3 linked regions of the Rhodospirillum rubrum ATCC 11170 genome follow. The protein of the gene in region 2 binds, or shares a complex with, the protein of the main gene of each other region. Links are inferred from orthologs where the notes say so. Each region holds a gene or a part of one and is shown on either strand. Other genes may lie near its edges.

Region 1 (4,333 bases), 310 kb from region 2 along the record:
TGGCCCCGTCACGTTTGGTAATGATCTGCCCATGGTGCTGATCGCCGGTCCCTGTCAGATGGAGAGCCGCGAGCACGCCCTGGAAACCGCCTCGATCCTCGTCGCCCTCTGCGCCGATCTGGGCGTGCCGTTCATCTACAAGACCTCGTTTGACAAGGCCAATCGCACCAGCCTGTCGGGCCAGCGCGGCGTGGGGATGGAGAAGGCCCTGCCGATCTTCGCTGAGATCCGCGAGACCCTGGGCTGCCCGGTGCTGACCGACGTTCACGACGCCGGTCAATGCGCGCCGGTGGCCGAAGCCGTCGATGTCTTGCAGATCCCGGCCTTCCTCTGCCGCCAGACCGATCTGCTGCTGGCGGCGGCGGCGACGGGCCGGGTGATCAATGTCAAGAAGGGCCAGTTCCTCGCCCCCTGGGATATGAAGAACGTCGCCAACAAGGTGATGTCGGCGGGCAACGAGCGCGTGCTGCTCACCGAGCGCGGCGCGTCGTTTGGCTATAATACGCTGGTCACCGATATGCGCTCCTTGCCGATCATGGCGCGCGACACCGGCTGCCCGATCATCATCGATGCCACTCATTCGGTGCAGCAGCCGGGCGGGCAGGGGGGCTCTTCGGGCGGGCAGCGCGAATTCGCCCCCGTCATCGCCCGTGCCGCCCTGGCCGTCGGCGTGGCCGGGGTTTTCCTGGAAACCCATGCCGATCCCGATCACGCGCCATCGGATGGGCCCAATATGATCGCGCTTGATGCCATGCCCGCGCTGATCGCGGTCTTGCGCGATCTTGATGCCTTTGCCAAAAAATACCCTGTAACCCTCTGATATCAGGAGAGACCGTCGTGGCCGAGATTATCGATATCCACGCCCGCGAGATTCTGGACTCCCGCGGCAATCCCACCGTCGAAGTCGATGTGCTGCTCGATAGCGGCGCCTTCGGACGGGCTGCCGTTCCGTCGGGTGCCTCGACCGGCGCGCATGAGGCCGTCGAACTGCGCGATGGCGACAAGACGCGTTACGCGGGCAAGGGGGTTCTCAAGGCCGTCGAGGCCGTCAACGGCGAGTTGTTCAGCGCCCTTTCGGGTCTGGACGCCACCGACCAGTTGCTGATCGATCAGGCGATGATTGATCTCGATGGTACCCCCAACAAGGCCCGCCTGGGCGCCAACGCCATCCTCGGCGTCTCGCTGGCCTGCGCCAAGGCCGCCGCCGAGGAAGCCGAGCTGCCGCTCTATCGCTATATCGGCGGCGCGCGCTCGCACATCCTGCCGGTGCCGATGATGAACATCATCAACGGTGGCCAGCACGCCGATAACCCCATCGACGTCCAGGAATTCATGATCATGCCCGTTTCGGCGCCGACGGTGGCCGACGCGGTGCGCATGGGCGCCGAAGTCTTCCATGCCTTGAAGAAGAAGCTGAAGGACGCCGGCCACAACACCAATGTCGGCGACGAGGGCGGCTTCGCCCCCAATCTCGCCAGCGCCGACGAGGCCCTGGCCTTCATCGTCAAGGCGATCGAGGCCGCCGGCTACAAGGCCGGAGAGGACATCGTTCTCGCCCTCGACGCCGCCTCGAGCGAATTCTACAAGGACGGCAAATACGTGCTGGCCGGCGAAGGCAAGACGCTCGATGCCGAAGGCATGGTCAAGTACTACGCCGAGCTGTGCAAGCGCTACCCGATCCTGTCGATCGAGGACGGCTGCGCCGAGGACGATTGGGCGGGCTGGTCGCTGCTGACCGCCGAGCTTGGCGCCAAGGTTCAGCTGGTCGGCGACGATCTGTTCGTGACCAACCCGCTGCGTCTGGCCGAAGGCATCCGCAAGGGCGTGGCCAATTCCATCCTGGTCAAGGTCAACCAGATCGGCACCCTGTCGGAAACCCTGGAAGCCGTCGAGATGGCCCATAAGGCCGGCTATACCTCGGTGCTGTCGCATCGCTCGGGCGAGACCGAGGATTCCACCATCGCCGATATCGCCGTGGCCACCAACTGCGGCCAGATCAAGACCGGATCGCTGTCGCGCTCCGATCGTCTGGCGAAATACAACCAGTTGATCCGCATCGAAGAAGAACTGGGCCCCGTGGCCGTCTACGCCGGCGCCAGCATCCTGCGCGGTTAATCGGTCTTCGGCCGTTGTTGGCCTGATTGGACAAAAAACGGGCCGCCGTTCCCTTGGGATGGCGGCCTTTTTTATCCGTCGACGGCCGGCGGCAAGGGGATGCGGATGTGATAGCCGTTGCGGCCGCCGCTGACCCGGGCGACGACAAGATCGCCGCCCATGCGTTGGGCGAGCGAGCGGCTGAGCGTCAACCCCAAGCCGATCCCCATGGACTCGTCGCCGCCGCTTTGAAAAGGGGCGAAGGGATCGGCGATGCGGGTGAGCGAGCGGCTGAGGGAATCGCTGGTGACGGTGACGTGGAGAACGCGCGGTTCCCTTTGGCTTTTCGACAGGCCTGGGCTTGGCTGATCGGTGGTCGAGGCGCTGAGGTCGACCACCCCTTCCGGGGTCTGGCGAATGGCGCTGATCAGAACCGCATAAAGGATCTGCTTCAAGCGCGCCTCGTCGATCATCGCCTTGCCACCGATGCCCGCCAGATCAAGGTCGAGGGTGGAATGGCGGCGCGAAAACAGGGTTTGCAGGTCGCGGGCGCAGAGGGCGAAAAAGCCGAGGATGTCGACCGGGCGCAAATCCAGGCTCAGCGTGCCGTCGCCCACCGCCGACAGGTCGAGCAACTCGTCGATCAACTGGCGCAACTCGTCGCTGGCCCGGCGGATTTGGCCGACGCCCTGGGTGACCTGCTCGGGAAGCGGGCGGGTCTCGGCCAATTGGGCGATTTTCTCGGCATACCCCGAGATGGCGTTGAGCGGCGTGCGCAGTTCCTGATTGAGGTGGGATAGGAAGTGGTTTTTGGCGGCATGGGCCGCCTCGGCCTCGTGGCGCGCCGTCTCGGCCTCGCGCTTGGCCTCCTCAAGGGCGGCCAGACTCAGTGTCAACGAGCGGTTGACCCTCCAGACTTCAAAAAAGAAGGCGATGAAACCGCCGAAGATCGCCGCAAACAGCGCCAGGGCGATTTCGTCGGCTTCCCAGCTCTCGTGGGCGCGCGAAAAATCATAAAACAGATCGAACGCATCAACGCTCACCAAGCCGGCGGTCAGAACGACCGATAAGGTGAGGAAGACGACCACGGGAATCCACCGTTGCCGCGGTCTCATGGCCTCTGCGCCCTCCATTCCCCACCTCTGATCCCTGATCTCCCGGCTTCCGTCGCGACGGGGACGCAAGCCCCGCCGGTCTTGATGGAATCGACGTTAGTATCGTGGAAGAAAGGTCTACTGGCTAGGCGAAAGCTAGATCAAAAGGCAGGGTGTCGTTCCTCAGAGCCAACCCCATCGTTTGAACAACCGGTAAGGAATGATGGCCGAGGCGAGCATCAGGGCGATGGCCAGAGGATAGCCGAAAGGCCATTCAAGTTCGGGCATATAGCGGAAATTCATTCCATAAATGCTGGCGACCAGGGTTGGCGGCAGGAAGATGACGGCGACCACCGAGAAGAGTTTGATGATGGCGTTCTGTTCGATATTGATCATGCCCAGCGTCGCATCAAGCAGGAAAGTGATCTTGCTCGACAAGAAGGTGGCGTGATCGGTCAGCGACTGGGCGTCGCGGTGGAGGGTGCGCAAGCGGGTCCGGCTGTCCTTGCCGGTTTTGCGTTCGGTGGCGATCTGGGTGAGATAGACGAAAACCCGTTGCAGGCTGACCATGCTTTCGCGGATGTCGCTGGTCAGATCGCCCTTGCGGCCGATCAGTTTCAGGATCTTCTGGAAGTCCTTGTCGCGCGAATCCCGTGATCCCGACGAGTCGTGGGAAAAGATGCTTTGCGACAGGCGGTCGATTTCCCGGGCGTCGCGTTCAAGGACATCGGCCAGGCGGTCGACGACGGCCTCGAGCAGGGCGAGCAGGGTCTTTTCGCCGCTGAAACAGCCGAGCCCGGCTTTTTCGGCCCGCGTCGGGAAAGCCTGGAAGGCCCGGGGTTCCTCGTAGCGAATGGTGACCAGCCGGGCGCCGGCCAGAATGAAGGTGACGGGCGAGGATTGGGGCTGATCGGTATCGGTGCGCGAGAGCAAGGTGGCGGTCATGAAGATCGCGTCGTCTTCCTGATAAAGCCGGCTTGAAATCTCGATCTCCTCCATCTCCTCGCGCGTCGGGATCTCGATGCCGAGCACCGAGGCGACCTGGGCGGCCTCGCGCGGGGTGGGGCAGAAAAGGTCGTACCAAATAACCCGTTCGGTTTCATCGAGTGGCACTGGCAGGCGCCGTAGCCGGCCGTTTTCCTCGG
Region 2 (4,582 bases):
AGCCGGGCCGCACCACGCCATAGCGGGCGCCGGCGACCAGACCGGTGTCGCGGGGCACCAGCCCCAGGGCGAACTCGACCTCGGGCATATCGATGATCAGGCGATAGGGCGCCGAGAGGGAGACGAGTTGCCACGTCACCGGCCCCGAAAGCTCGAGCACGAAGCGCGTCGAGCCGCCATGGTCGCCCAACCGCAGGCCGGTCGCCCGGGTCGCGGCCAGCGCCGGCCGGGGCGCCAGCAAGGCGGCGGCGACGAACGGGGTTCCCGCCAGCAGGCTGCGTCGGCTCACTCCGGTTGCTTTGCGGCGCGCCATCGGCGGTGTCGTCCCTCGGCCCACGTATCGTTCCATGGTTTGAAAGTCCCACCACAGGTATAGGGGACAGCGGCCCAATTGACAAGATTTCGATCTAAGAAGCCGCGATTACCCTATGATTTACCATGGATAATTAAAATTGGGTGCACCAGGGCCACACCCTCCGCGCGCCCTGGCTCTCGCCTTATCGGCGAAGCGGCGGGAAAATCCGACCGGAAAGAAAGAAGGTTGTGGAAGGGGTGGCCCGACTGTATCTTGATGAACGAGATTCCGTTGAAGGGTCTGGCCCAGGGCTGGCGGTCTACGCCGGCAACGGGGGCCGGGGCGACGCGAAGGACCGCCGGCTTATCGGCGGAACCGCGATCTGGCCGGAACAGGAAGCGCGCGGACGTCGGATATAGACGTCGACGTGCCCGGGCCCATCAACCGGTATTGTAACGCAACACATCCGTTCCCGGCCGGGCTTCCCCCGTGCCGGACGGGCTAGGCACCCTGGAAAATGACAATCCGGGTTTGGTGTGAACGAAACCAAGTAGGCTCCCGCGTTCCGCGGGGGATGCCCGCTGCTCCAGGATCGGATCATCCGGTCGGTGCGGCGGTGGCGCGATCTTATTGCCTACGCCCTTGGTCAGCGTTCGTACGCCAGCCCTCCGGCATCAAGAAGGCCCGCCGATCCCATCTGATCGACCGGCCACCCGTGGCGAAAAGCCCTGGTGGACCGGCCTCGCGGAGTATCCTTCCGAATGACCAAGCGCATGCTTATCGATGCGAACCACCCCGAAGAAACGCGGGTCGTGGTTCTGGACGGTACCCGTCTCGACGAGTTTGACGTCGAGACTTCAACGAAGAAACAGCTTAAGGGAAACATCTACCTCGCCAAAGTCGTCCGCGTCGAACCCTCGCTCCAGGCCGCTTTCGTCGAATACGGCGGCAATCGCCATGGCTTCCTGGCCTTCAACGAGATCCACCCGGACTATTACCAGATCCCCGTCGCCGACCGCGAAAAGCTGATCGCCGAGGAGGCGCTTGAAGCCGCCGCCGATGACGATGACGAGGCCGACAGCGTCGAGACCCTGGGCGGCGATGAAGCCGAAGACTCGGCCCCCGCTCCGCGCGCCAAATCGCGGGTCAGCCGCAGCTATAAGATCCAAGAGGTGATCAAGCGCCGGCAGATCATGCTGGTGCAGGTCGTCAAGGAGGAGCGCGGCAACAAGGGCGCGGCTCTGACCACCTATCTGTCGCTGGCCGGGCGCTATTGCGTGTTCATGCCCAATACCACGCGCGGCGGCGGCGTTTCGCGCAAGATCACCAGCGCCACCGATCGCAAGCGCTTGAAGTCGATCATGGGCGAATTGATCGGCCCCAAGGGCAGCGCCGTCATCTTGCGCACGGCGGGCAGCGAGCGGTCGCGGGCCGAAATCCGCCGCGACCATGACTATCTGCTGCGCACCTGGGATTCCATCCGGCAGACGACGCTGGCCTCGCGCGCCCCTTGCCTGATCCACGAGGAAGGCAGCCTGATCAAGCGCGCCATCCGCGATATCTATTCCCGCGACATCGAGGAAATCCTGGTCGAAGGCGATGCCGGTTACCGCACCGCCAAGGATTTCATGAAGATGCTGACGCCTTCGCACGCCAAGAAGGTCCAGCCCTACAAAGACGAGATCATGCCGCTTTTCCACCGCTATCAGGTGGAAAGCCAGATGGATGCCATGCATTCGCCGATCGCCCAGTTGCGCTCGGGCGGCTATCTGGTCATCAACCAAACCGAGGCGCTGGTCGCCATCGACGTCAATTCGGGCCGCTCGACGCGCGAGCGCAATATCGAAGAGACCGCCTATAAGACCAATCTGGAAGCCGCCGACGAAATCGCCCGCCAGCTGCGCCTGCGCGACCTGTCCGGGCTGATCGTCATCGACTTCATCGATATGGACGATCCGCGCTCCAACGCCAATGTCGAGCGCCGGGTCAAGGACGCGCTGCGCAACGACCGCGCCCGCATCCAGCTTGGCCGCATCAGCCATTTCGGCCTGCTTGAAATGTCGCGCCAGCGGCTGCGCCCCAGCCTGATGGAAACCAGCTTCCAGCCCTGCCCGCATTGCCATGGCTCGGGGTCGCTGCGCTCGGTCGAATCCACGGCCATCCATATCCTGCGCATCATCGAGGAAGAGGGCGTGCGCCGGCGTTCGAGCGAGGTCACGGTCACCGTGCCGACGGCGATCGCCCTTTACATCCTAAACAACAAGCGCACCGTTCTGGCCGCCATCGAGGCGCGCTATGACTTCCAGGTGTTCTTGCTGGGCGACGACACGCTGATCGTTCCCGATTATCGCATGGACCGGGTGAAGGCCGAGCGCGAGGGCTTGGATGCCCTGCCCGCCGCCGCCCCCCCGCCGACCGCGCCCGTCGCCGCCCTGCCGGCGCCCGAGGTCCTGGAAGACGAGGACGAGGACGAGGGCACCGTCGAGGACGAGGCCTTCGCCGAAGAGAACGGCCAAAACGGCGCCGATGCCGATGGACAGGGCCGCAAGCGCCGCCGCCGTCGCCGCCGTCGCCGCAAGGATCAGGACGGCGTGGAGATCGAAGGCTCGTCCGTCGACGACGAAGAGGGCGCGCCCGAAGGCACGGCTGACTCGACCGAGGACGAGGGCGCCGATGACGAGGGTGAGACCGGCGACGAGGCCGAGGACACGGGCGACGAGTTGGACCCGGCCGACGGGTCGCTGAGCGATCGTGATGGCCAGTCGCGCCGCCGCCGCCGTCGCCGCGGCCGTCGCGGTCGTCGCGACGACACGGGCAACGGCTTGCCCGAGCCCGCCGTGCCGGCCTCGACCGCCGATACCCTGCCCCTTGATGACGACTCGATCGAAAGCGCCGAGATCGACGACGATCCGACCGCCGAGGACGAGATCATCTCGTCGACCGACGCGGACAGCGCCCCGGCCGGCGAGGACTCTGCGGCGGCGATCACCGATGAGCTTGGCCGCGAGGGTCGCCGTCCGCCGCGTCGCCGTCGCCCCCGCCGCAAGGATCGGGGCGTCGAGACCAACCGCGCCATCGCCCTTGACGCCAGCGACGCCGAAGCCGGCCCGGCGACCGCCGAAACGGATCTCGCCGCCTTCGACGACGCCCCGGACGCCGAGGCGCCCTTCGCTGAGCCCTTGGGCGATGAGCGGTTGCTCGACGAGACCCCCGCCGAGATCGCCGAGGCCGAGGCCGAAGTCGAGACCGCCGAGACGGACATCGACCGCGACCCCGCCGACGGGGAACCGCCGACCGCACCCGTCGCGCCGCCGCCGGTCGCCGTCGTCAAGACCCCCGACCCCGCGGCCGCCGCCGCCCCGCCGGCCGCGGTCCCGTCTTCCGACCAACCCCGCCGCGTTGGCTGGTGGTCGAAACTGATGTCGTCCTGATCGCGGCGCCGCCCGCCGACGATCACCCGATGACGGAGGGGGACCGGAGCAATCCGGTCCCCCTTTTAGTTGACGGCCCATGCAGACAGCCGATCTGGACGGAACGGACCATCTAAGCTAGCGTTCAACGGGTAGGGCCAAGGCGGAGCGCATCGCCAGAGCGGCCCCTGGAGGACGACCCGATGGTGTTCCCCTTCTTCCCCTTCGGCGGATCCGCCTTCGGCGGCGCCCCGCCGCGCCAAACCGACGCCACCGATCCGTTCGCCGCCATGACGGCGCTGATGGATCTGGCCCTGCTGCCCTGGCAGGCGGCGCTGGCGGCCAATCCCTTCTTGCGGGCATCCCCCTTTGGCGGATTTTTCCCCGCTGCGCCGCCGGGCTTGGCGCCGACAATGGGCGAGGCTTGGCGAGCGGCCGATCAGATGGCGCGCTCGATCACCGAGACCCTGGCCGAGGGTCAACCGGTCAGCCTGACCCTGACCGACCCGGCGTCGCCGCTGTCGATGACCCTGGTGCTGCGCCTAAACCCGCCAGCCGCCCCCCGGCCCGCCCTGCCGGCGCCGACCATCATCGACGGCTGACCCCGCCCCCACCCTTCTTGGGCCCCCCATGCAAAAAGGCCCGCTTGCGCGGGCCTTTTCGCTGCGATCTGGGATAAAAACCCCGATCAGCGCTTGGAGAACTGGAAAATCACCGTAAGAAAAATACGTTCAGACCATATACAATATGCTTAGCTCTTTTTTCCCGCCCCACCCTATTGTCGGTTCTAAACCCATATCTTACCGTTAATCTACCCCCCGTAACTAGACCGCAGAGTTTCCATCTTGGTGCGACCGTGGGGAATTGCCCCCGTTCC
Region 3 (4,354 bases), 1.8 Mb from region 2 along the record:
GCGACCAAGACCGTGTCCTATGTGATGGACGGCACCAAGGTCTATCACATGGTCGTCGGCTGGGGTGAAGCCCGCGATACCGACGATCGCGAAGGCAAGGTCATCGACACCAGCGATGTCCGTCCCGATGCCCAGGCGATCACCGCCATGCTGGCGCGCTTCACCGGCGAGATCGAACAGGTGCCGCCGATCTATTCGGCCGTCAAGGTCGAGGGGCGGCGCTCCTATGATCTGGCGCGCGCCGATCAGGCCGTGGAATTGAAGTCGCGCAAGATCCTGATCAAGGATCTGACGCTTCTCGAGACCTCGACCCCGGATTTTGGCCATTTCCGCATCGTTTCGGGCAAGGGCGCCTATATGCGCTCGCTGGCCCGCGACCTGGCCTTGGCCCTGGGAACGGTCGGCCATGTCGTCGCCCTGCGTCGTCTCGCATGCGGTCCGTTCACCGCCGAAACGGCGATTTCTCTGGATATGGTAGACGCCCTCGGGCATGATGCGCCCCATTCTGAAAGCCTGCTTCCCATCGAGGCCGCGCTGGCCGACATCCCGGCCGTGCCTTTGACGGAAGCGGAGGCCCGTCGCCTGTCCCAAGGACAGCCCGTGTCCCTCTTGCATCTGGCAAGCCGGACCCCCCTGAACGGACTCGCCCAAGGCGAAACCGTTCAGGCGCTGCTCAATGGAAAACTGGTGGCTTTGGCAAAAATCGTAGAGGGCGAAATCCGCCCCTTGCGCGTCGTCAACCTCTAGGCCGATCCCCACGCGGGACGGCGCTGGAAACAAGGAGATCATACCGATGTCGATCACGCCCGAGCGCAAGCAGGAAATGATCAAGGATTACGCCACGAAGGAAGGCGATACCGGCTCTCCCGAGGTGCAGGTCGCCATTCTGACCGAGCGGATCACCAACCTCACCGAGCACTTCAAGATCCACAAGAAGGACAACCACTCCCGTCGTGGTCTCCTGATGATGGTCAGCCAGCGCCGCCGTCTGCTCGATTACCTCAAGGGCAAGAACGTGAAGCGCTACGAAGATTTGATCGGACGCCTCGGCATCCGTAAGTAAGTCGGGTCACCGGGCAGGACGTCAAGGCGTCGCTGCCCGGTTTTCCATTCAGGCCCGGCATCACGGTGATTGCGGAGCACGGATGGCAAACGGTCGGAACCGCCCGGACTGGCGGGGCGATCCGTTGGCGTTGCGGCACGAAGCGCACGCGACGATGCAGGCATCGAGGACCCAGGGGGTCTCCGGCCGCCGTGGCATACGGAAGGCTTTCCTTCCGAATCCCCCGGCGGCTGGCGCAATCCGGCGGCGATGGATACGAAAAAGGATGAAGAAACGCATGTCTCTGTTCAACGTGTTCCGCAAGGAAATCGAATGGGGCGGGCGCAAGCTGGTCCTCGAGACCGGGCGCATCGCCCGTCAGGCCGATGGCGCGGTGATGGCCAGCCTGGGCGACACCACGGTGCTGTGCACCGCCGTCGGCGCGAAGACGAAGTCGAAGTTCGATTTCTTTCCGCTGACCGTGAACTACCAGGAAAAGACGTTCGCCGCCGGTAAGATCCCGGGCGGTTTCTTCAAGCGCGAGGGTCGTCCGAGCGAGAAGGAAACCCTGGTTTCCCGCCTGATCGACCGGCCGATCCGGCCGCTGTTCGTTCATGGCTACAAGAACGAAACCCAGCTGGTTTGCACCGTTCTGTGCCACGACCTTGAAAACAACCCCGATATCGTCGCCATCGTCGGCGCCTCGGCGGCTTTGACCCTGTCGGGCCTGCCCTTCCTCGGCCCCATCGGCGCCGCCCGCGTCGGTCTGATCGACGGCGCCTTCGTGCTGAACCCGACCCGTGATCAGATGGCCGACTCGGTCCTCGATCTGGTGGTCGCGGGCACCCGCGAAGGCGTGCTGATGGTCGAATCCGAGGCCCACGAGCTGTCCGAGCAGCAGATGCTCGACGCGGTGATGTTCGGCCACGAGGGCTATCAGCCCGTCATCGACGCCATCATCGCCCTGGCCGAACAGTGCGCCCGCGAGCCCCGCGCCATCGAGCCGCCGGCCCCCGAGGCCGAGGCCGTGGCCGCCAAGGTTCGTGAAGTCGGCGAAGCCGGTCTGCGCGACGCCTATAAAGAAGCCGACAAGATGGTCCGCCACGACAAGGTGGATGCCGTCCGCGACGCCGTGACCGCCGCCTTCGCCGGCGACGACGCCGCCCTCGCCCTGGCCGGCGCCGCCTTCAAGGATCTGGAGAAGGACATCGTCCGCGGCTCCATCCTTGATACCGGCCTGCGCATCGACGGTCGCGACACCAAGACCGTGCGCCCGATCGAAATCTATCCGGGCATCCTGCCGCGCGCCCATGGTTCGGCGCTGTTCACCCGGGGCGAGACCCAGGCGCTGGTCACCACCACGCTCGGCACCGGCCAGGATGAGCAGATCATCGACGCCCTGGAAGGCGAATACCGCGAAAACTTCATGCTGCACTACAACTTCCCCCCCTATTCGGTGGGCGAGGCCGGGCGCATGGGGTCTCCGGGCCGTCGTGAAATCGGTCATGGCAAGCTGGCTTGGCGCGCCATCCATCCGATGATGCCGGCCAAGGACGCCTTCCCCTACACCGTCCGCGTCGTCTCCGAGATCACCGAGTCGAACGGTTCGTCGTCGATGGCCACCGTCTGCGGCACCTCGCTCGCCCTGATGGATGCCGGCGTGCCGCTCAAGAACGCCGTGGCCGGTATCGCCATGGGCCTGATCAAGGAAGACGAGCGCTTCGCCGTGCTCTCCGACATCCTGGGCGACGAGGATCACCTCGGCGACATGGACTTCAAGGTGGCCGGTACCGCCAATGGTATCACCAGCTTGCAGATGGACATCAAGATCACCTCGATCACCAAGGAGATCATGAATGTCGCGCTCAACCAGGCGAAGGACGGGCGCATCCATATCCTGGGCGAGATGACCAAGGCCCTGGGCAACGCCCGGTCGGACGTGTCCGATTTCGCGCCGCGCATCACCACCATCAAGGTGCCGCCGCAGAAGGTTCGCGAGGTCATCGGTTCGGGCGGCAAGGTCATCCGCGAGATCACCGAAGTCACCGGCACCAAGATCGATATCGAAGACGACGGCACGATCAAGATCGCCTCGGCCGATGCCGAAGCGACCCAGCGCGCCGTCGATTGGATCAAGGGCATCGTCGCCGAGCCCGAGATTGGCGTGGTCTACACCGGCAAGGTGGTCAAGATCATGGACTTCGGCGCCTTCGTGAACTTCCTCGGCACCCGCGACGGTCTCGTCCATATTTCCGAGCTGTCCCAGGACCGGGTCAAGAAGGTCGGCGATGTGGTCAATGTCGGCGATCAGGTGAAGGTGAAGTGCGTCGGCTTTGACGATCGCGGCAAGATCAAGCTGTCGATGAAGCAGGTCGATCAGGTCACCGGCGCCGATTTGTCGACGCAGGCCCCCGCGGAAGAGTAACAACCCGACCGACGCGCGGAGAAGGCGTGTCCGGCCTTAAGGGAAAGACCATGTCCGACCGCTCTCAGACCGATCGTCCCGGTCTTTCTGGGACTCCTTCTCCCGCCTCTGGTGGCATCGCCTACCCCCCTGTGCCCGACCGTCTGATCGGGCACAGGGGAGCCGCCGCTTCGGCGCCGGAAAACACCCTGGCCAGTTTCCAGGCCGCCGCGGCGGCCGGAGCGCGCTGGGTTGAATTCGACGTCAAGCTGACGGCCGAAGGCGTGCCGATCGTCCTTCATGACGACACGCTTGATCGTACGACCAACGGGCAGGGGCCGGTTGCCGCCCTCTGTCTGGCCGATCTCAAGGACCTCGACGCCGGAAGCTGGTTTTCAGCCGACTTCGCCGGAGAACGGGTGCCGACCCTGGCGGAAACCCTCGACACCCTTGCGGTGCTCGGGCTGGGAGCCAATATCGAACTCAAGCCCTGCCCCGGACGGACCGCCGAAACGGCGCGGGCCGCCCTGGCCGTCGCCCAAAGGCGCTGGCCCCAGGCCGCGCCGCCCTTGGTGATTTCCAGTTTCGATCTGGACGCCTTGGCCGAAGCGGCGGCGATCGCCGCCCAGGGGGTGATGACGCCCTGGCCGCGCGCCCTGCTGGCCGATGCCGCCGATGGCTGGACCGCCGCCCTGTTGATCGAACGCGCCCGCGCTCTTGGCTGCGTCGGCGTTCATTTGGACGATGCGCTCGCCTCGGCCGAAACGCTGGAAACCCTGCGGGCGGCGGGCCTGCGCCGCGCCGTCTGGACGGTGAATGACCGGTCGCGCGCCCTGGCCTTGTGGGAACAAGGTGCGGATGCCATTATTACCGACCGACCGGCAAGTTTGCTGGATAAAGGGGACAAA

What was found.
Region 1: the proteins of RRU_RS11140 (region 2) and eno are in contact, whole or in part, in a solved structure (PDB 2FYM), measured with the Escherichia coli proteins. The link is inferred for Rhodospirillum rubrum ATCC 11170 from one-to-one orthologs.
Region 3: the proteins of RRU_RS11140 (region 2) and pnp are in contact, whole or in part, in a cryo-EM structure (PDB 9QH0), measured with the Escherichia coli proteins. The link is inferred for Rhodospirillum rubrum ATCC 11170 from one-to-one orthologs.

The regions. Positions count from the first base shown.
Region 1 is NC_007643.1:2,181,394-2,185,726, reverse strand. What follows is about bases 1-2,976. They hold eno (phosphopyruvate hydratase), read left to right. Parts: upstream 1-837; coding sequence 838-2,115; downstream 2,116-2,976. Other genes in these bases: RRU_RS09775 (sensor histidine kinase), read right to left, coding at 2,187-2,976; kdsA (3-deoxy-8-phosphooctulonate synthase), read left to right, coding at 1-820. In the rest of the region: more of RRU_RS09775, read right to left, coding at 2,977-3,209; magnesium/cobalt transporter CorA, read right to left, coding at 3,372-4,333. UniProt on the Escherichia coli protein: Catalyzes the reversible conversion of 2-phosphoglycerate (2-PG) into phosphoenolpyruvate (PEP). It is essential for the degradation of carbohydrates via glycolysis.
Region 2 is NC_007643.1:2,495,107-2,499,688, forward strand. What follows is about bases 702-3,926. They hold RRU_RS11140 (ribonuclease E/G), read left to right. Parts: upstream 702-1,056; coding sequence 1,057-3,726; downstream 3,727-3,926. Other genes in these bases: RRU_RS11145 (hypothetical protein), read left to right, coding at 3,909-3,926. Also shown: RRU_RS11135 (N-acetylmuramoyl-L-alanine amidase), read right to left, coding at 1-289; more of RRU_RS11145, read left to right, coding at 3,927-4,307; RRU_RS11150 (hypothetical protein), read right to left, coding at 4,517-4,582. UniProt on the Escherichia coli protein: Endoribonuclease that plays a central role in RNA processing and decay. Required for the maturation of 5S and 16S rRNAs and the majority of tRNAs. Also involved in the degradation of most mRNAs.
Region 3 is NC_007643.1:4,333,492-4,337,845, forward strand. Bases 907-3,903 are described here. They hold pnp (polyribonucleotide nucleotidyltransferase), read left to right. Parts: upstream 907-1,340; coding sequence 1,341-3,467; downstream 3,468-3,903. Other genes in these bases: rpsO (30S ribosomal protein S15), read left to right, coding at 907-1,063; RRU_RS19525 (glycerophosphodiester phosphodiesterase family protein), read left to right, coding at 3,518-3,903. Also shown: tRNA pseudouridine(55) synthase TruB, read left to right, coding at 1-747; more of rpsO, read left to right, coding at 794-906; more of RRU_RS19525, read left to right, coding at 3,904-4,354. UniProt on the Escherichia coli protein: Involved in mRNA degradation. Catalyzes the phosphorolysis of single-stranded polyribonucleotides processively in the 3'- to 5'-direction. Also involved, along with RNase II, in tRNA processing.